Regions from separate parts of the Paenibacillus sp. FSL L8-0333 genome, predicted to be linked through region 3. Evidence: riboswitches for the same ligand, from Rfam matches in the RefSeq annotation. Region 3 holds a riboswitch; each other region holds the start of a gene.
The links. A riboswitch is a leader RNA that binds a small molecule or an ion and turns the genes downstream of it on or off. The one in region 3 is predicted to bind cyclic di-GMP.
Positions count from the first base shown of each region.

Region 1: it holds a riboswitch for cyclic di-GMP, as region 3 does, so the genes downstream of both, NYE72_RS21005 (thiamine pyrophosphate-binding protein) here and NYE72_RS01885 (anti-repressor SinI family protein) in region 3, are expected to answer to the same signal.
Region 2: it holds a riboswitch for cyclic di-GMP, as region 3 does, so the genes downstream of both, NYE72_RS02435 (choice-of-anchor A family protein) here and NYE72_RS01885 (anti-repressor SinI family protein) in region 3, are expected to answer to the same signal.
Region 4: it holds a riboswitch for cyclic di-GMP, as region 3 does, so the genes downstream of both, NYE72_RS10520 (DUF6612 family protein) here and NYE72_RS01885 (anti-repressor SinI family protein) in region 3, are expected to answer to the same signal.

Region 1 covers NZ_CP150186.1:4,679,489-4,684,496, reverse strand. The annotation lists gene NYE72_RS21015 (hypothetical protein) at 1-158, opposite strand, end outside; gene NYE72_RS21010 (carboxymuconolactone decarboxylase family protein) at 366-734, opposite strand; gene NYE72_RS21005 (thiamine pyrophosphate-binding protein) at 745-2,385, opposite strand; cyclic di-GMP riboswitch class I at 2,541-2,637, opposite strand; gene NYE72_RS21000 (HAMP domain-containing methyl-accepting chemotaxis protein) at 2,812-4,062, opposite strand; gene NYE72_RS20995 (YafY family protein) at 4,184-5,008, opposite strand, start outside.
Region 2 covers NZ_CP150186.1:550,024-555,031, reverse strand. The annotation lists gene NYE72_RS02440 (alpha/beta hydrolase) at 1-41, opposite strand, end outside; gene NYE72_RS02435 (choice-of-anchor A family protein) at 191-2,440, opposite strand; cyclic di-GMP riboswitch class I at 2,549-2,639, opposite strand; gene NYE72_RS02430 (hypothetical protein) at 3,135-3,527, shown strand; gene NYE72_RS02425 (ASCH domain-containing protein) at 3,725-4,138, opposite strand; gene NYE72_RS02420 (MarR family transcriptional regulator) at 4,466-4,879, shown strand; gene NYE72_RS02415 (SDR family oxidoreductase) at 4,893-5,008, shown strand, end outside.
Region 3 covers NZ_CP150186.1:425,765-430,772, reverse strand. The annotation lists gene NYE72_RS01900 (signal peptidase I) at 1-303, shown strand, start outside; gene NYE72_RS01895 (TasA family protein) at 394-1,002, shown strand; gene NYE72_RS01890 (helix-turn-helix domain-containing protein) at 1,172-1,501, shown strand; gene NYE72_RS01885 (anti-repressor SinI family protein) at 1,609-1,764, opposite strand; cyclic di-GMP riboswitch class I at 1,792-1,876, opposite strand; gene NYE72_RS01880 (2-oxoglutarate dehydrogenase E1 component) at 2,347-5,008, shown strand, end outside.
Region 4 covers NZ_CP150186.1:2,397,357-2,402,364, reverse strand. The annotation lists gene NYE72_RS10530 (CapA family protein) at 1-53, shown strand, start outside; gene NYE72_RS10525 (NADH-dependent flavin oxidoreductase) at 131-1,294, opposite strand; gene NYE72_RS10520 (DUF6612 family protein) at 1,407-2,255, opposite strand; cyclic di-GMP riboswitch class I at 2,373-2,464, opposite strand; gene NYE72_RS10515 (response regulator transcription factor) at 2,778-3,449, shown strand; gene NYE72_RS10510 (HAMP domain-containing sensor histidine kinase) at 3,446-4,513, shown strand; gene NYE72_RS10505 (hypothetical protein) at 4,766-5,008, shown strand, end outside.

The sequences.
Region 1 (5,008 bases), 2.6 Mb from region 3:
CAGTCGATTTTTAGTTCATAGTCAGCTGGAGTAATTGGATTGATAGTTTGTTGATAAGCTTGAATAGATTTTAGACCATCTTCTTCAGAAAATGTTCCATCCAACTCAATGTTAATAACCTTGTTTGCAGTGTCTGTCTTCAAAACGAAACTTCCCATGCCTAAATCTCTCCCATAGATTGAATTTGTCCAAAACAGTTCGACTGCAATATCCAGCCCTTTATATATCCACTTAGCTGTTTTATAAAAGTCAAAATTCGACACTATACAGCAAGTATTGGGATATTCCGACTCTATTATAGGCATATTTTTCAAGTGCATGCAATAATAAAGTCGAATTTTGTATATTGTTGTCGAACTGTTGGGTTATTGGATTTCTTCTATGGTTGCAAGCAGGATATTAAAAGCTGTGATGATTCTAGGTGCCCCTATAACGGGTACTAAGTGTAATAGAATGCCTTTAAGCTGTTCTACGGTGACTCCAACACGAAGGGCCATAACATAATGAACACCCAGCTGTTCGAATTGACCCATTGAAATTAAAGATGAAATGACTGCGATTTCCTTCCAGTCAGGGGCTATAGTATTACGTTGAAAAATATCGCCATAGGCATTCCCCATAATAAATTCAGCCAAGTCAGGGAAGTGGTCTTTAATTGGAGCTAGTGCTTTTGCGCCATAGTCTCCTGATAGATTCGTGAAGTGGTTGAGACCACTGTTGATATTTTCCTTCATGGTTAGCCTCCTAGTTTAGGTTCAAAGTACGGTGTGCAGTCGGAGGGACTTCATCACGGTCTGTTAGTAGTTCAATAACGGCAACATGGTTTAGAGCTACCGCATCTTTAATTGCAGCTGTGAATTCATCCGCAGTCTCACATTTGTAGCCTTTAGCACCTAGAGATTCAGCGAATTTCACGGCGTCCATTGGTACTTCATATAGAGTTCCATCGATACGACCTGTGGTTTTCTCCATACCCTTAAGAGCCATATCTAGTTGCTTATTATTGACCACGATAAAGATGACAGGGATATCTTTGCAGACAGCGGTGTTAATCTCAGCGCCGAGCATCATGAAACAACCATCACCTGTAATGCAGAGGACAGTTTCTTCAGGAGCTGCAACTTTTGCACCAATAGCCATGCCGATCGAATTACCCATGCAAGCAAAATAAGCATCAAAAACAAAGCTGCCCGGTTTCTTAACCTTGTACCATTTTGCAGCGTGGAATCCATGGCTTCCATCATCAACGAAAATTGAATTATTATAAGGGATCAAATCACTTAAAGTGCTCATTACTGAAGCCAGTGAAAGATTCTTGAGGGTTGGAAGCTCTTCTGAATAATCAGCATCGGCCAAAGCCTCGCGTTTGGTGATTGTGCTTGGGTCAATATGATTTAGGCAGTGCACCAAATTATCGCGCAGGTCCCCAGTGACCGGTATCGTTTTGGACAATAGGATTTTTCCGACAAAGCTTGGATCAATATCAAATTGAATTAAAGTTGCTGGATGATTCTCCCGTTTAAGATTACAGATGGTCATATCACTTAAACGTGATCCAAGCACTATAAACAGATCGCTTTTATTCAATAAATCATCCCCGTGGGTCGAACCGCCAACGCCAATAGGACCATGATAGAGCGGGTGATCCCAGACTATAGCCCCTTTTCCACCAGGAGATGTTACTACAGGAATATTAAAAGTTTCTGCGAGTTGAACAAGCTCTTTATGTGCTCCGGAGCGGTTAATTCCTTTACCCGCAATAATCAAAGGATTCTTAGCAGCTTGAATAGCATCGATGACTCTATCGATATTTGCTTGACTAATTAGAGACTCTCTTTCAGGGATTACAATATTGCATTCTTCCAATACTTCAGTTTGTACATCAAAAGGAATACAAAGATGAACAGGACCCCGTTTGGCCAGGGCCACAGAAATCGCATGATTAAAAATAGTACCAAAGTGATCCCCACGTTCAACCAATTTACTGAACAAGGTGGCAGGTCTGAACATATCAGCTAAATCAGCCAGAAAAGAGGTGGAGTCCTGACATTGAGGAATTCCAAGCTCTGTAATGGATTGGTGGCCGGTAATAAACAGGACAGGTAGGTTGTTAGCTTTCGCATGAGCTGCTGCTGTGAGCAGGTTAGTTCCACCAGGACCAGAAGTACCAAATGCTACGCCTAGGTTACCCGTTTTCAGCGCATACCCTGCTGCTTCGAATCCGGAGCTTGCTTCATGTCTGCCGGGAATAAATTCAATACCGTAATCGACCATCTTTAGAACTATTGGACAAATCGATTTGCCAATGATCCCAAAAGAATGGGTGACTCCTAGGTTACGTAGTGCTTCCGCCATGTAATCTGCGACTGTCTTCAAAAGAAACACCTCACAAGTTTTTTGATATATATTAGTTATTAATCTACCGAATAGATACGATAGATCAATATACTCAAAAAGTAAAAACCTGTGCTCTATAGTAAGCACAGGTTGGTGGCATAAGGCGCCGCTAAGACTGAACAATAGTTCAGCCGTCCTGGTTCCTCTGCAACCTGGCAATCATGGCCTCAAACGAAAAAATGAGGCTGTAGATCCATGGTTTTGCGTCATCCTCTTTCGAGGATTTTGCCAATATTAATTTATAGTTGATAAGAATAATTTTCCTTTACAATATATTCCTCATTAATTTTTGTCAACATAATCCGCTAAAAAAACTCGAAATTTGACGAAAGTCTTGTCCAAGAGATGAAGTTTTGCCTCGCGAAAAAAACTGCCACCTAAGACTCAGCTTAGGTGGCAGTTGATAGTTTTGAACTAGAATTTAAAGATATGAATGGTTTTTTGCAGATTAAATACGGCCTGGGTCATTTTTTCCGTTTCTTCTGCAACAGACTGCAGGGCATTAATCTGTTCATTCATAGCCGCCGATACCTCTTCAGTGCCTGCAGCGGTTTCTTCGGTGATTGCTGAGATATTCTCAATTGCACTGGAAATTTTCAAGGCACTTTCTAGCATAAGATCACTCTCCGCAGAGAATGAAGAGATTTGCTCGGTAATGTACTGCACGCTTTGTACAATTTGTGCGAAAATATGGGCAGATTGAGTGATCATTTCATTCTGAACCTGCACAACCTCTTCATTGATGGCGATATTATCGATGGCTTGTTTAATATCTGACTCAATGCTGCGGACCAAACCGAATACTTCTTTTGTGGAAGCCGTAGATTCCTCAGCAAGCTTGCGAACCTCTTGAGCGACAACGGCAAAACCCCGACCATGCTCTCCGGCACGAGCAGCTTCGATGGAGGCATTGAGTGACAGCAGGTTGGTCTGCTCAGCGATCTCTGTGATGGTCTTGGTGATCATCGTAATCCCGCGGGCATTTTGTGAGAGAGCTTCAATAGTATCAGCCACTTTTTGTGTAGCCTCTATGTTTTTACGCATGCCTTCAGCCTGTGTATCTACGGATTGGCGCCCTTGCTCAACAAGTTCTAAGGTATGTATTGAACGTCTGTTCATTTCTTTGGTGGAGTTCGTATAATTGGATACTTTGGTCTCAATGTCTTTAATGGATTCTGTCATATCAGCGATATCCGTAGATATTTCATTTGCACCAAGAGCGAGCTCGGTAGAAGAAGAGGCTACTTGTGCCATAACAATTTTCAGGTTCTGGTTCTTATCTTCGATTCCGCGGCTTGCATCCATTACTTGACGGGTGATCTGCGATGCATCGGTCAGAATCTTCTTGAGCTTATCAATCATTGTGTTAAAGGAGCGGCTTACGTCACCCATTGAACCATTTTCGTCCGCTCTGCTAGTGAAATCCCCCTTCGAAATACTGTGAGATACATTAGCAATATCATCAAAAGATGATGTAAGCGTTCTCTCCACGAAGCGAGCAACAGGTAAAGTCAGACCTGCAAGAACAACTACTAGTATAATTCCTACGAGAAATTGACCTAGAATCATTAACGTAACTAAGACAGGAATAGCAAACAGTGCGGCAACGAGGTAACATCCGGCAACAATTCTTTGTTTTAACGGAAGTTTGTGCATCCAGCTCATTGGTAAAATGTCCCCCTTATTAAATTTTATGTAATGGTGTTATTATAGGGGATTTATAGGTCATTGGTCTATAGAGAAGTGTCATAAATCTTCTTTAAGTAGTAGATATTTAGAATTCATGTCAAAATTCCTCATATATTGTGGAAATTGTTTTAATAGCAGACTTTACCATCCCTACTAGTTCGGTAGGAGCTAAAACAATAACTGAAGGAGAAAAAGAGAGTACGATACGACAGGCAGATTCTATAGTATTAAACTCGGCCTCTACGTTCATCCACCCAGTATTAGCAGAGGGTTCTACTAAAGTTATAGTTACATATCTTTCACGTTGTAATTCTTTAAGAATAGACTCATTCACCTTTAATTTCACTACATATTTTGGCAGAGCTGCTTTAAAAGCTAAAGTCGACTGTTCCCAGTAGCTTTTTAAATCAAAAGTCTCAGGTCTGACAAATGATTCATTAGTTGCTTCAGCTTGTATTAATCTTGACACGCGAAAAGTCCGCATTTCATCCTCGGTTCGTGCCACTACATACCAAACTCCACGTTTTGCGACTAACCCAAGAGGTTCAATAAAACGTTCCTTCGTCTCGTCATTCCGTGGGTAAGTGATCTTTACTTTACGATCTTCCCAAACAGCTTCCTGCAGGATAGATAGGAACGGATAGGTCTCGTCGGAAGGGTGCCAGCTGGCACCATCAATATGGATGCGCTGGCTTAGGTAACTGGCTGGATTATTCGTCCTAGATGGCGAAGCAGCCTCCAGCTTGAGTACGGCAGAAGAAAAGTCGTTTTGTATACCCAGATCTTTTAAAATCGAGGAGTCTGCGGACAGCAGCAGAGTAGCAATCTCTGAGGGCTTCATACCCGTTAACGAGGTTCGGTATCCTTCCGTGAGCATCCAGCCCCCTTCGCGTCCCCGTTCGGCAAGAATCGGTATTCCTGC
Region 2 (5,008 bases), 120 kb from region 3:
ATCCCTATGATGATTACAGCGCTAATAATGAACCATATCAATTCGCCTTCGCCATCCCCTCTTCATTTCTTTTGCAACAAGAGTATACCATCTACTTAGAATGCACCAAACTATCGCAATCATGACATACAAATAGAGCCGCCATCGGGACACCCCCCGAAAGCGACTCTATGTTGTGCTCTACCGTTTATTATTTATTCTTTTTGGAGAACTTGGTTCTCATTAATAATCCGATAAGTGCAAAACCTAAACCTGCTACATAGTAAGGTGCAGGACTTGATTCACCCGTTTTTGGCAATTCCTTCACAGGTGGCTTACCTAATGGGATCGTATCGTCCACTACGATGATTTCATCAGGTGTTGGCGTTGGCGTTGGTGTCACTGCCGGTACCGGACCTAATGGGATCTCATCATCATCAACAAGTACTTCTGTGCTATTCGACGGTGTTGGTACTGGCGCTGGTGTCGGCGAAGCTACAGGCCCAAGCGGCACAGGATCTTCTGCAAGAACTATAGTGCCAATTACGGATGATGGCGTTGGTGTCGGGAACACCGAAGTCTCTGGTGTCGACGTTGGTGTTACCTCTGGAGTTGGTGTTACCTCTGGCGTTACCGTCGGTGTCGGTGTTGCTTCTGGTGTTACTGTCGGTGTCGGTGTTGCTTCAGGCGTTACCGTCGGTGTCGGTGTTACCTCTGGCGTTACCGTCGGTGTCGGTGTTGCTTCTGGTGTTACTGTCGGTGTCGGTGTTGCTTCAGGCGTTGGCGTTGGTGTCGGCGTCACTGTTGGCGTCGGCGTTGGTGTTGGCGTTGGCGTCGGCGTTGGTGTCACTGTCGGCGTTGGCGTCGGTGTTAGCGTCGGTGTCACTGTTGGCGTCGGCGTCGGTATTGGTGTTGGCGTCGGCGTCACTGTTGGCGTCGGCGTCGGTGTTGGTGTCGGCGTTGGCGTCACTGTCGGCGTTGGCGTCGGCGTCGGCGTTGGTGTCACTGTTGGCGTTGGCGTCGGCGTTGGTGTCACTGTCGGCGTCGGTGTTGGTGTCACTGTCGGCGTTGGTGTCACTGTCGGCGTCGGTGTTGGTGTCACTGTCGGCGTCGGTGTCACTGTTGGCGTCGGTGTTGGTGTCGGTGTCGGCGTCGGCGTCACTGTTGGCGTCGGCGTTGGTGTTGGTGTCGGCGTCACTGTTGGCGTCGGCGTTGGTGTCACTGTCGGCGTCGGTGTCACTGTTGGCGTCGGCGTTGGTATTGGCGTCGGTGTTGGTGTCGGTGTCGGCGTCGGTGTCACTGTTGGCGTCGGCGTTGGTGTTGGCGTCGGTGTTGGTGTCACTGTCGGCGTCGGTGTCACTGTTGGCGTCGGCGTTGGTATTGGCGTCGGTGTTGGTGTCGGTGTCGGCGTCGGCGTCACTGTTGGCGTCGGCGTTGGTGTTGGTGTTGGTGTTGGCGTCGGCGTTGGTGTCACTGTCGGCGTCGGTGTTGGTGTCACTGTCGGCGTTGGCGTTGGTGTCACTGTCGGCGTTGGCGTTGGCGTCACTGTTGGCGTTGGCGTTGGTGTCACTGTTGGCGTTGGTGTCGGCGTTGGTCCAGGTTCATCACCATCGTATGGATAGTGGTGAAATTCACCACCACCAGTCCCTTTGAGTGAAGCCGCCACTAAAGTACCGTTAATCTGACCATTAATAAAATCAACATGAGCATAGGGGGCAAGTATGCTTCCCATTACACCTATGCCTGCCATATCCAGATACGCAGCTTGGCTAAAGTTAAGCAAAATTTTCTTGCTATTCAACACGTTATTAGGTAGAAATCCGAAGTTTTTCATTTTTACGTTAGAACCATCAATATTAATAATTGCTGTAGATCCTGAAGGAACATTTATTGTAATTCCATAGGTATTAGAGACGTTATCTCCTGGAACATTAAAAACATTGACCGCAGGATCTGTACCTGTCAGGGTAAGACTGCCATATTGGTACACTGTTGTTCCATTCGCCGGCAATGCTGCAAGTTCTGCTGATTTGTCCTTCAAAGACTGACCTACGGCTGAAAAGTCAATCGTACTCCCCTGTCTTTTTGTACCTCCCTTGAGGAGCGTTACATTCCCTGAAAAATCTCCCCCGTGCACGATATTCCCATAAACAGTACCTCCGTTGAAAGTAAGATTCCCTCCAACAACAAGTGTGTCAGTCAAGGAAACCTCAGCAGCGGTCAACCTATCTCCAACACTATAGTTGGTTAAGTTAACGTTACCTCCAGCAGCAAACCTTCCTTCCGTATCCGAAACCGTTGTTATATCCCCTAGAATAAACACGTTGTAGACCCCTGCAATTCCCAATGTAGAAGAACTACTAGCTCCAGCAACTCCAGCTCCTAATGAGGAAAGCCCACTACCTACCGTCAAAATCCCAGCTAATACAAGCGAGAGTAACGGTCTTATTCTTCTTTTCAAATGGCACACCTCCTAAAACTATGATTTATATTAATCAGAATAATTACCAGAAACTCTAAAGGACCTAACAACAAAAAAGACCGCCAAAAAGAAGTGGAATTCCCTTCTCATGGCAGTCGGACGGTCATTGTGCCTTTAAGACACTTTAGACTCCTGGACTTTGCGTCCCGCCCTTTCAGACGGTTTGCTATTATCATGACTATATATATGTATTACACTGCAAGTCCAGAACTGGTAGCCGAAGCATTCTCTCCAATAACCGTCTATGACTTTTAATACTTTTTGAATTAATAACAGTTTAGCGCCCGACACCCACAATTGTCAATCAATTCCTTTCGATGATCCCCCTCATTATTACCATACAAAAAAAGCGCCTAAAGGCGCTTCGCATAAGGTTTTTCATTAAATTTTAAAGTAACTGTATATAGCCCAATATGGATATCCATAAGGGAACACTCAGAATTAAACCAAAAAACAATCCACGCTGGAGGCTGCCCTCTTTTTCCATCATAATTCTCCTTTATGTGCGTCCGATACATTATTTTTTATTATTACAATTTTAATATAATTTATTCTTCGTTATTTACTTGTGAATTTAATCACATTTGATAAGCTGTTTAGAAATACCATTGATTATTTTTGGAATATCGGGGTAGAATACGAATATACGTTCCTATTAGAGGTGATGAGATTCATGCATAGAGCAGAAAGCAGGGACAACATGCTGGTGAAATCTTATTTATTGCTTCCGATGATTTTATCAGCTTTCGAACGGGACTCCGCCATTTTATCTACACACTTACGAACACCCGCCCCTTATCTGGAGGTGCTTGGAACAGCTGCTGCAGTAGCTACAACAGATCTAAGGGATGTTCGTGCAGAAATGAGAAGACGGGGAATCAAGGTGTATGAGCAAAACAGACTTAATACGGGAATTGAAGCCAAGTATATATGTCGTGGCTATCACGAACGAATGCTGCTGTTGAATGACATTGTTGCGGCTCAGGCTGCCATCCATATGCGCAGATACCTAGGGCTGGATATTTCCTCTTTTAAGAGTTACGAAGAACAGTATCAGATTAAATAAAGCTGTATAGAAGCCGCTCTACTCTCCCCCCAATCAATTAGTGAACAAAAAAATAGGCCTTACCATGGGAGTTGGCAAGACCTGAGAGAGATATACCACAAAACACTGGGGGGTGTTTGGTGTCTTCAATATATACCTCGAACCTGAAAAAAAGCTGATAGGCACATAAAAATTACATTAAAAATATCATTCGCCGTTCAGAAGTGATCCGAATGCTCCCACAAGCTTAGCCGACCTTTGGCTGGAATTGGATGGCGCAGTGAGTGAACCTCTTCAAGCTTCCAGGCAAAACGTCCTTCGCTATAGTCGCCAAAATCATATTCGTTCCCATTGATCCATTCCCTTAAATCCACCTCTGGAGTAACCACATAACATCCCGCGAGCTGACCTGTAGCAATAATAGCTCCTGTCGGCAAATTATTCGCTGTATAGCCATGTTTCGCCAATACTGATTTGTACGGTTCCTGTTCACAAATCTTTTTGTCAATCCTCATTCCGGCATGGATGCCTAACTCGCCGCGGTAGGCTGTTCTCCATGAACGAGTTTCAAACTCTTTTTCACCAAGAGCAATTAAGGTCGCCCAAGGCTGCCGTATTGTTATACACCGCATGATATTTATCCCCTTTGTTTATGTTGGACGTTTGTCACGGATGCCACGGATCTCGATCTCGCGTTGTGTAATCTTGCTCTCCTTGACTTGATAAATAATCCCAACCGTTTGGTCGATACTCATTTCCATGATTGATCGCCTCTAAAAATAAGAACATTCATTTTTATTATATACAAACAAAAGTTCTAAATATCAATATTATTGACATTCACCTGTAACTCCCCACAATTTAAACAAATAAAATAATTAAAATTGATAAAGGAGAATATAGTTTGTATACTAATCAAGTAGTTAGTGTGCAAACTATATAAAGAGGGGAATTAATTTATGGACAACCCAGGACAGTTATTAATAAGAGTAAGTCTTGAAATGAAAAAAAGCTTAACAAAAAAACTTTTACTTTATAATGTAACAGCTCCTCAATGGGCAGTATTAAAAGATATATCTATTCATTTAGAAGGAACAACTCCAGCTATGATTGCAGAGCGAACTTACTCGGATCGCCCTACAATAACGGGTATACTCGAGCGACTTAAAGCAAAAGGACTTCTGGACATTAGAGATAATCCAAATGATAAACGATCAAATCTTGTATTCATTACAGATTCGGGAATGATAATTAAGAGTCAAATAGAAGTTCTTAGTGACGAAATCATGGATAACGCACTTAAAAATATTTCTGAACAAGAAATGTCCACGTTTATGAACGTGCTTAAAACAATCTATTTAAATATTAGTTAGGGAAGTGAGACTTATGATTCTAATCACAGGGGCAACCGGTAATGTAGGACGTGAAGTGGTTAACGAACTAAGGAAAAGTGAAACACCTTTTAAAATTGCCTCCCATCGAAAAGACAGTGAGTATGTTTA
Region 3 (5,008 bases):
GTCAATAACGCTACTGGTGAAGCTGTTTATCGCACTAAAGGCGATAACAACGACGCACCCGACATGAACCCAACCAGTTCTGCGAATGTTGTAGCTCAGTATACCGGGGTCACTGTACCCTATGTCGGTTACGCTATGAATTTCGCGGTTTCCAAAGCTGGAAGTGTAGTCCTCATGATCGTGCCTGGCTTGATGCTTCTGCTCTATGCTCTGTATACCTCTTGGAAGGCTGTAGCTGCATTAGAAAAGAAAAATACTGCCCTACTGCCAGCCTCACCGTCCCCAACAGAAACACAGCCCTAAGTTGATTGTCCACTTCCGCTTACGAACCGGAAGATACAATATATAAATTTTATAAAAAATTCAAACACAAATTTGAGGAGGAATTTTATTATGGGTATCAAGAAAACATTGGGTCTTGGCGTAGCATCTGCAGCACTGGGTTTATCATTAATCGGCGGAGGAACCTTCGCATACTTTAGCGACACTGCGCAAAGCACAGCTACATTCGCAGCGGGTACACTCGATCTGAACTCCGACCCTTCTGTCATCGTTAATATTCCTAACCTGAAACCAGGTGATACTGTAACTAAATCCTTCAAATTGAAAAACGATGGTTCGCTCGATATCGGATCTATCATTCTGAATACATCGACTCAAATCACGGATGCTAAAGGAGATAACTACTTGGATTTAGCCGAGTTCATTAAAGTTAAATTCCTTAGAAATAATGATAAAGGGGTACCTATCGTCTCTCCTGAAAATGTAGTTTATGAGACTACACTTGCTGCTTTAAAAAGTCAGCATCCGGATCTCGTAAAAAATACAGGTTGGGATCAACTCTTTACCGAAGCATCCGGTATTAAAGCCGGTACCAATGACAGCTTCTCCGTCCAATTCGAATTTGTGGAAAATAACCAAGATCAAAATATTTTCCAAGGCGATAGCTTAACACTGACTTGGGATTTCGTAGCTAAACAAGGTGCGAAAAAAGACTACTAAGATCAATAAAGTAATTTAATAAAATACTCGAAGAGCAGCAGATCCTGAATCCGGCCACGGATAAGCAGATTGCTGCTCTTCTCTTTACAATAAACTTTGTCCGATTTATTGATATTTGCTATACTAATAACAAAAATTACGGAGGGGCGTCAGCATAGTGCCACAGAATATGGGCCAACGTATCCAGCAGCTCCGCCTAGACAAGGGTTTCTCCCTATCTGAGCTTGCGGACAGAGCAGATGTGGCTAAGTCGTATCTTAGCAACGTGGAGAGAAACATCCAATCCAATCCATCCATCCAGTTTATCGAAAAGATCGCTGACGCGCTTCAGGTATCCATTCATGCCCTACTCTATGGAGAACCAAATGATGCAGAGGAATCACATTTAGATTCGGAATGGTTCCGATTGGTGCAGGAAGCTATGGACTCAGGCATTAGCAAACGCGAATTCAAAGAATTTCTGGACTATCAGAAATGGAAGCTCGATCAAAAGGATTAATACTTCCTACTAATCTGGTACGATCCTCTCTTCTACTAAATCATATCGAAAAAGGACACAGCGAAGAACCGCTGTGCCCTTTTTCGATATGTAACCCCTCTAATGTATTACTGCACGATCTGCACAGTTTTCTCATGAAAGAACTGGCGGATTTCATCTGCCTTAATGCCAGCCTTCTTAGCTGCTAATAATAAATGTACCCACTCTTGATCCAGATCAATAAACTGCTGTTCTCTGTTGCTACCCTGGTTGGACTTTTCCAAAAAATCTCCCCCTAAGATTTTACGTCCCCAGGCAATCCGGCTGTCATAGTATCTCTACCTTAGACCCGCGACTTTGTGCCCCTGCCTTTCGGCAAGTTTACCTTTTACTGGACCCTTTTCACGAAAGGATCTGCTTAAAAAACTATAAAATTACTATCTGCAATAACATTATACAAAAAGAAAGCGGAAAAGTGTGTCGATTCCTGGTTACTTTCTATTTTAAAAACGAAAAATAAAAGATTTTTTTTCAAAGATCTTGTCCGATTATCACGATACTCGTCCGTTACATAAAATAAATTGTACTAGCAAAATAAATATTTACTGACCTAATAGTTAAAAATAAGGATAATAGAATCATTTTAATAGGCCTTTAGAATGGGTAATGAGAAGAAACACCCTTCTTTTCATTAGAACAAGCTAACCTATACCATTTTGCGAACGTATTGGACGAAAGAATGAATTGATTACAGTGGCTGAAAGTAGCACAATAAGATGAGAAATGAAACCGCAATCATCACAGCTCCAGTAAGCGTTGACACAAAATGTCACGTATGGAGTTCATCCGTTAAGGAGGATGTATTCATGGCAGCCAAAGAGCCCTATAACGAATCCATTTGGAGTAAGTATTACGGACCCAATTTAGGCTACATTCAAGAAAGATATGAACAGTTTGTGAAAGATCCCTCCACCGTAGAAAATAATTATCGCGAGCTTTTTACAAATTCGGGACCCCCTCCCCTAACTCCGGATAGCGAACCGGCTCCTCAGCCGCGCATCTCGGGAGACACCGAATGGCTTAGAAAAGCAGTAAGAGCTTCCAAGCTAATCGCCAATATTCGTATATATGGCCATATGGCCGCTGAAATTGATCCGCTGGTACGCGATCAGAATCCCATGGCAAAATATCTTGAGCCTGAAACCTATGGGCTGACCCGCGAAGACCTGATTGCACTGCCTGCCACGCTTATATGGGAAAATGCGCCGAATGATGTGCATACCGGGTGGGATGCCGTGCAACGTATGCGTCAGGCATACACCAAGACTATCGCCTATGAATTCGGGCATGTGCATGAAGAAAAAGAACTGCAATGGCTAAATAGACAGGCAGAATCCACCAGCTCACCAGCACCCCTGAATAATACAGAACGCAAAGAGCTCCTGAACCGCCTGATTCAGGTAGAGCAATTTGAAACCTTCCTCCACAAGACTTTTGTAGGTCAGAAGCGTTTCAGTCTTGAAGGCAATGATGCTCTTGTGCCGATGTTAGACGAAATCGTACGCGCTGCTGCACATGACGGTGCAGAGCATATTTTGATGGGCATGGCGCATCGCGGTCGCCTCAACGTTCTTGCACATATTTTGGGCAAACCTTATGATATCATATTTTCAGAGTTTCATCATTCTCCGAACAAGGAGCTTTTCCCTTCCGAAGGCTCCACAGGCATTAACTATGGCTGGACAGGTGATGTGAAATACCATCTCGGTGCAGACCGTGCTGTCCGTGAAGGAGAAACCGTACGCACAAGAATAACACTAGCGAATAACCCAAGTCACTTGGAATTCGTCAATCCTGTCGTGGAAGGTTTCACTCGTGCCGCACAAGAAGATCGGAGCACTGCAGGACTGCCGAAGATTGATACCAGTAAAGCTATGGCGGTGCTGATGCATGGTGATGCTGCTTTTCCAGGTGAAGGAATTGTTGCAGAAACGCTTAATATCGGCAAACTTCAAGGTTATCAAAATGGTGGGACGATCCATATCATTGTTAATAACCGAATTGGTTTTACGACTGAAAGTGAAGATTCCCGTTCTACGCATTATGCGAGTGACATCGCCAAAGGGTATGAAATCCCGATAGTCCATGTCAACGCTGATGACCCAGAGGCCTGCGTAGCAGCCGTACGTTTAGCTAGCGCATACCGCCATCAATTCAAAAAAGATTTCGTAATTGATCTCATCGGCTACCGCCGTCATGGTCACAACGAAATGGATGATCCTGAAACCACACAACCTATTGTCTACGGCAAGGTTCGCAATCATCCGACCGTCTACAAGGTTTATGCAGAGAGACTGAAAAACGAAAAGGTTCTTACCGCCGAAGACGTGCAAAAGATGAATGCTGAAGCAGAAAGCGTATTGCAGCGTGCGTACGATAATATGAAGGAAGGCAATCATAAGAAAAAAGAACCCAAAGCCTTCATTCCTCTACAAACGGACCGCGCAGCGGCAAACACTACAGCGGTATCCATCTCCAGCCTGCAGGAGATCAATCGTGAACTGTTGACGGTTCCAGCTGGATTCCAGGTTTATCCGAAGCTGGAGCGCATTTTACAACGTCGTAAAGATGCACTGAATGAGGGTGAAAAGGTCGACTGGGCACTGGCTGAAACGTTAGCCTTCGCTACCATTTTGAAAAATGGGACGCCCATCCGACTGAGCGGTCAAGATGCCCAACGCGGAACCTTCGCACATCGCCATCTGGTGCTGCACGACAGTAAAACAGGAGATTTATTCTCTCCGCTACATCAGCTAAGCGATTCCCGTGCCTCCTTTGGCGTATACAACAGTCCATTGTCAGAGGCATCAGTATTAGGCTTTGAATATGGTTATAATGTGTTCGCACCGGAAACCTTCGTAATCTGGGAAGCACAGTATGGTGATTTCGCCAATGCGGGTCAGGTTATTTTTGACCAGTTCATTGCGGCTGGACGCGCCAAATGGACACAGCGCAGCAATCTCGTCATCATGCTGCCGCATGGCTACGAAGGACAGGGACCTGAGCACTCCAGCGGTAGGCTGGAACGGTTCTTGCAGCTATCCGCTGAGGAGAACTGGACAGTCGCTAATCTGACTACCGCTTCGCAATATTTCCATCTGCTGCGGCGCCAAGCAGCGTTATGCGGGCAGGAAGATGCTAGACCGCTAGTCATTATGACGCCGAAAAGTCTCATTCGGAATACGCGCAGCACTTCTGCCGGAACCGAGCTGGCTTCAGGACAATTCAAGCCTGTATTAGCTGAATCTTTGCTTGGCCAGAAACCAAGTGAAGTTAAACGGCTCGTAGTCTGCAGCGGTAAAGTCGCTATCGACATCCAAACAGAACTGGAAGCAGCACAGGATAAGGATTGGTCATGGCTGCATGTTCTTCGCCTAGAGCAGCTTTATCCGTTCCCGGAACAAGAGTTAAGCGAACATTTAAACTCCTTCAGCTCCCTTCAGGAAATTGTCTGGGTGCAAGAAGAGC
Region 4 (5,008 bases), 2.0 Mb from region 3:
ATCTCATGAATCGAATGTTGAAACATACGACAACAATCTTAAAGAGGGAATAGAGTCGTTACAGAAAAATAACGTTCCGCGGAATTACCGCGGAACGTTATAGATATAGCGCTCAAAACTGTGTTTGGGTTTAGCGTAAACGATCAGGCATCATTAATTTAAGGAATTCTAGAATACCATTCTCTACTACGAGTTCTTCTCTATCTTGATCAGCAAGTACTCTTCTGATGATATCTTCTTTACCCTCCAGCACTTTACTTGTCCAATGAGGATCAATGATAAGAGAACGTCCTACTGCTACTAATTCAGCATTTGTCAACGTGTCCTCTGCGTCCTGTTTGGTACGGATATCTCCGACCCCAATTAAAGGTACACGGCCATTGATTTTCTCATGTACATATTGCAGGATTGATTTTTCTTTAAAATCTTCTGATGCAGATACTTTCTTAAAATCCCCTAATGAAATATGCAGATAATCTAGCTTTTTATCAGCTAATTTATCAATAAGATAAAAGGTATCGGTGATTTTAATTCCAGGCTCTTCATATTCTTCTGGAGAAAAACGATAGCCGACAATAAAATCCTTAACCTTTGAATTGTCAACGACAGCAATAACTGCATCCACTAATTGGTTAATGAAATTAAATCTTTTCTCTAAGCTTCCGCCCCATTGATCATCACGACGGTTGGAGTGTGGAGAGAAGAACTGTTGGACTAAATATGTGTTTGCTCCATGAATTTCTACCCCGTCAAATCCAGCTTGAATAGCACGTTGAGTCGCTTTTTTAAAATCCTCAATTACACCGAAAATTTCATCTTCTGTTAATGCTCTTGGAATTTCTGCATTCGGACGTTCGGCAGCAATGGCGCTGGAGGAAACTGGTTGTACGCCACGTAGTATTTTTGAATCTGTCATTCTTCCTGCATGGAATAGTTGTAAAATAGCTTTTGTTCCATTTCGTTTAATAGTAGATGCTAATCGGCTAAGGCTAGGAATAAATTGATCGGAGGAAACACTAAGTTCACCTTCCCATCCTTTTCCACCCTCTTGTACATTTGCTGCCGCAGTGATGACCGCACCTACTTCGCCCGTTCTTAGTGAATAGTATTTCAATTCATCTTGTGTTACTACACCGTCATAAAAGCTCATTCGCGTGGTCATTGGAGCCATAACCACTCGGTTTTTTAATGTCAGTCCTCTGCGAAAAGTTAATGTTGTGTCTAGTGCTATCATCTTTTTCCCAACTTTCATTAAATTATATTTAAACAAAATATTATATACATGCGCATACATATAAATTACAGCAATGATTTATTCTTGTCAACTAATAAACAACTACTGTTGAATACAGCAAAAAGCACTGTTCAGCGGAACAGCGCTTTTTGCTCGATATGAATCGTCCTTATTATTCTAGTTCGGCCGGTTTTACAATGGCTGTACCTTTATTATTCTTGGAGTATTTAGCTTCAATTTTCGTGGTGTATGTATCTTTTGCTCCATCACTTACCAGCACATAACTCAGATCGACTGTCAGCTTTTCCGTTTGCCAGGTCTTAGTATTGACGAATAATTTCCACGTTACGCTTTTGGGTTGAACTGTCTCACCATCCCAGAGGTTCTCCTGGTCATAGAGTTTGATTATCCCCTTAGCTGCTGTCGGATCGGTTACCGTGAATTGTAAGACCGTTTGTGCGCCAGCCGTGCTGACTTTCATGGATTTTTTATAACTTTTGACCGAATCAAGCATGGAAACAGGATCGTATTGGCCTTTAGAGTAAAAGGCATCCCATTCCGTTTTCTCCAGTCCAAGCCAATACTGTGCATCAGGATCGATCGGCTCCCCGTCATCGTCGTAACCTTCATCTTCAGATTCATCGATCAGTTCACTTCCGTCTACAAGATAGTAAAACTCCTTGTCATTGGCATATAGACTGTACGATGTTTCTAAAAGACTACTAGCGACAGTGCCTGCTGCGGCAAAATTCGGCAGACGGTTGATATCCAGCTTCAGAGTGTTGGTGTTGCTGATACGCACCCCGCCGCTTTGAATATCCTGTTTTTTGGTCACATCCAGATGGAAATTCTTTATTGCTTTGGAGGCTGCCGTTACTTTGCTGATCATCTGATCCGCGGTTACTACTGTTGAGGTAGCTGCAGACACTACTCCTGGATTAGACATCCATCCGATCGTTCCGGACAGCAATAAAGCACCTACTGCCAAACTAGTACCTATTGTTTTGAAAAAACTGTTCATGTACTTCCCCTTTCGGCCCCTTGCGATAATGTAACGCCGTATAGGTCGAAATAATAAAAGAGCTCAAAATAGACTACATATTCTTAGAGCTATCCTTTATGCTTCATAAGACATCCCTATGGCGGCCTGGCGATCATTTCCTTCTGTCGAAAGGCTTTAGACCCATGGCTTTGTGTCATCATCTTTCGATGATTTTACCTTTAACGCGGACATTCAATTAGTTTTAATAGATTAGGGACGCATGTCCCACCGCTAATTTTATCATGGTTATAATTACCTGTAAACGACTTATCTTCCATTCGAATTCGCTATGATACTCAGAAGAAATACTAAAGTTTTGCATTTTTCCAATTCGTCCAAGTTTTCCAGATATCTGAGGTTCAGCTGAGTTATACTATCAATCCGTTTCGGTATATCACTATGCTATGATAAGTATGTTTTTTAGTTTCTCTATCCATCCAAACATTTTCTTAACATATAACTCTTATAATTATTTTAGTTTTCTTAGAAAGGATGATTTTCATGGTTAATATCCTTGTTGTCGAGGATGATATAAAGCTTAATCAAATTATCTGCACCTATCTTTGCAATAATGGATACGACGCTAAAGGGTGTTTAAACCCACGAGAAGCATATGATTTGATGTATAACAGCCTGTATGACCTTATCATCTCAGACGTTATGATGCCAGAGATTGACGGCTTTGAATTTGCGGAAACGGTTAGGGCTATTAACAAAACGATCCCCCTTCTTTTTGTTACCGCTCGTGATGATATTTCCTCAAAACAAAAAGGGTTTCGCGCTGGAATTGATGATTACATGGTCAAACCGGTCAATATGGACGAACTGGTAATGCGTGTGGGCGCTTTACTTCGACGTGCAAATATTGCCCACGAAAAAAAACTGAGGGTAGGAAGTCTTATGATGGACGCGGATGATATGACAGCAACGGTAAACGATGAGGAAATCCCTGTGACGGTACGGGAATTCAACATACTCTACAAAATGCTTTCCTACCCCAAACATACCTTTTCCCGTGCCCAGCTAATGGACGAGTTCTGGGGCATTGGCAGCGAAACCAGCCTGCGTGCCGTAGATGTATACATCGTCAAACTTCGCGACAAGTTCTCTTGTTGTGTGGACTTCAAGATCATGACAGTGCATGGGCTTGGCTACAAGGCAGTGCTGCAATGAGTAAGAGGCAGGAGCAGCATGCCCGGTTCAAGTCCAAGCGTTTTTCATGGAAAGAGTTTTTGTGGACCTTTATTGTGCTGTCCACGCTAACAGCAGGTCAAGCACTTATATACGACGCCTACATTTCAGTAGAACGCGTTCCAACTCAATACATCTTTGGAATCACTGGATATTGGATCATTGTTGCCTTCATTTTTTGCCTTGTCACCGCACGGCAAAAGTACATCGCCTTTGATAAACCCATGCGTAAACTCAGCGAGGCGGCAAACCAGGTAGCAGAGGGAGATTTTTCAGTCTATCTTGAGCCGCTTCACAGAGCGGATAAAAAGGATTATGTAGACGTGATGTTCGAGGATTTTAATAAGATGGTTGAAGAACTGGGCAGTATTGAAACCCTCAAAAATGATTTTATATCGAATGTATCCCATGAGATTAAAACACCATTATCCGTCATTCATAGTTACGCAATGGCATTGCAAACTGTTGATTTGTCGCCAAAACTTCGAACGGAATATACTGAAACTATCATTTCGGCCTCCCAAAAATTAACGACACTGGTGATCAATATTCTGAAGCTAAACAAATTGGACAATCAGGAGATTAATCACGTTGCAGAGCCCTATGATCTGTGCAGGCAGCTATGCGACTGCGCCCTTACTTTTGAAAATTATTGGGAAGAAAAGAACATCGAATTTGTGGCGGATATAGAGGACCGTGCTATCATTCATGCCGACGAAAGCATGCTAGAGATCGTATGGCTTAATCTCCTCTCCAATGCTTTGAAATTCACACCCCCTGGCGGTAGCATCACCTTATCGCAGACTTCAGATGAAGATACAATTACGGTTATGGTATCAGATACTGGCTGCGGAATGGACGAGGAGACGATGAAACATATTTTCGATAAATTCTATCAAGGCGATACTTCTCACTCCGGGGAGGGTAACGGCCTTGGTCTTGCTCTTTCACTGCGTGTTATTGAACTAGTCGGTGGAACCATATCTGTTAAGAGTGAGCTACGCAAGGGCACGACATTCACAGTCCAATTAAAAGCTGAGAAATAAGTAATTCCCTTAAACCATAATTCATTATCTTGATAAGATCAAAAAAAGCAGTCTGAATTCGCAAAACGAATTCAGACTGTTTTTTTCATTAAACAGAAATACACCTCAATTCCAGTTCATTACGATTCTTCAATTAATATTTTATAAACAATTTGCAAGCAATTCATAAATATATCGACGGTAAAATGATCACATCAGGTGAGGCAGCAATTGTTCGACAAATTAACTTTTTAAAATAAAGGAGAAATTATCATGAGTGAGATCACAAGAAATGAATCTAATTTTATCGGCTATGAGTACAAAGATATTACAGTAAAACGCAAAATGGAGTCGGTATATACAAACGGATATAACAATTTTGGCTGGACGCTGGAAGGTACTTCAACCTCAGTTCAGAATGTTGGTTCCGTAACCATAAAGTTCAAGCGGGACCGCAAGATCCGTAATAAAGTTGAACTGACCCGCCTGCAACGCCAGTTTGACGCCGCTGTTGCC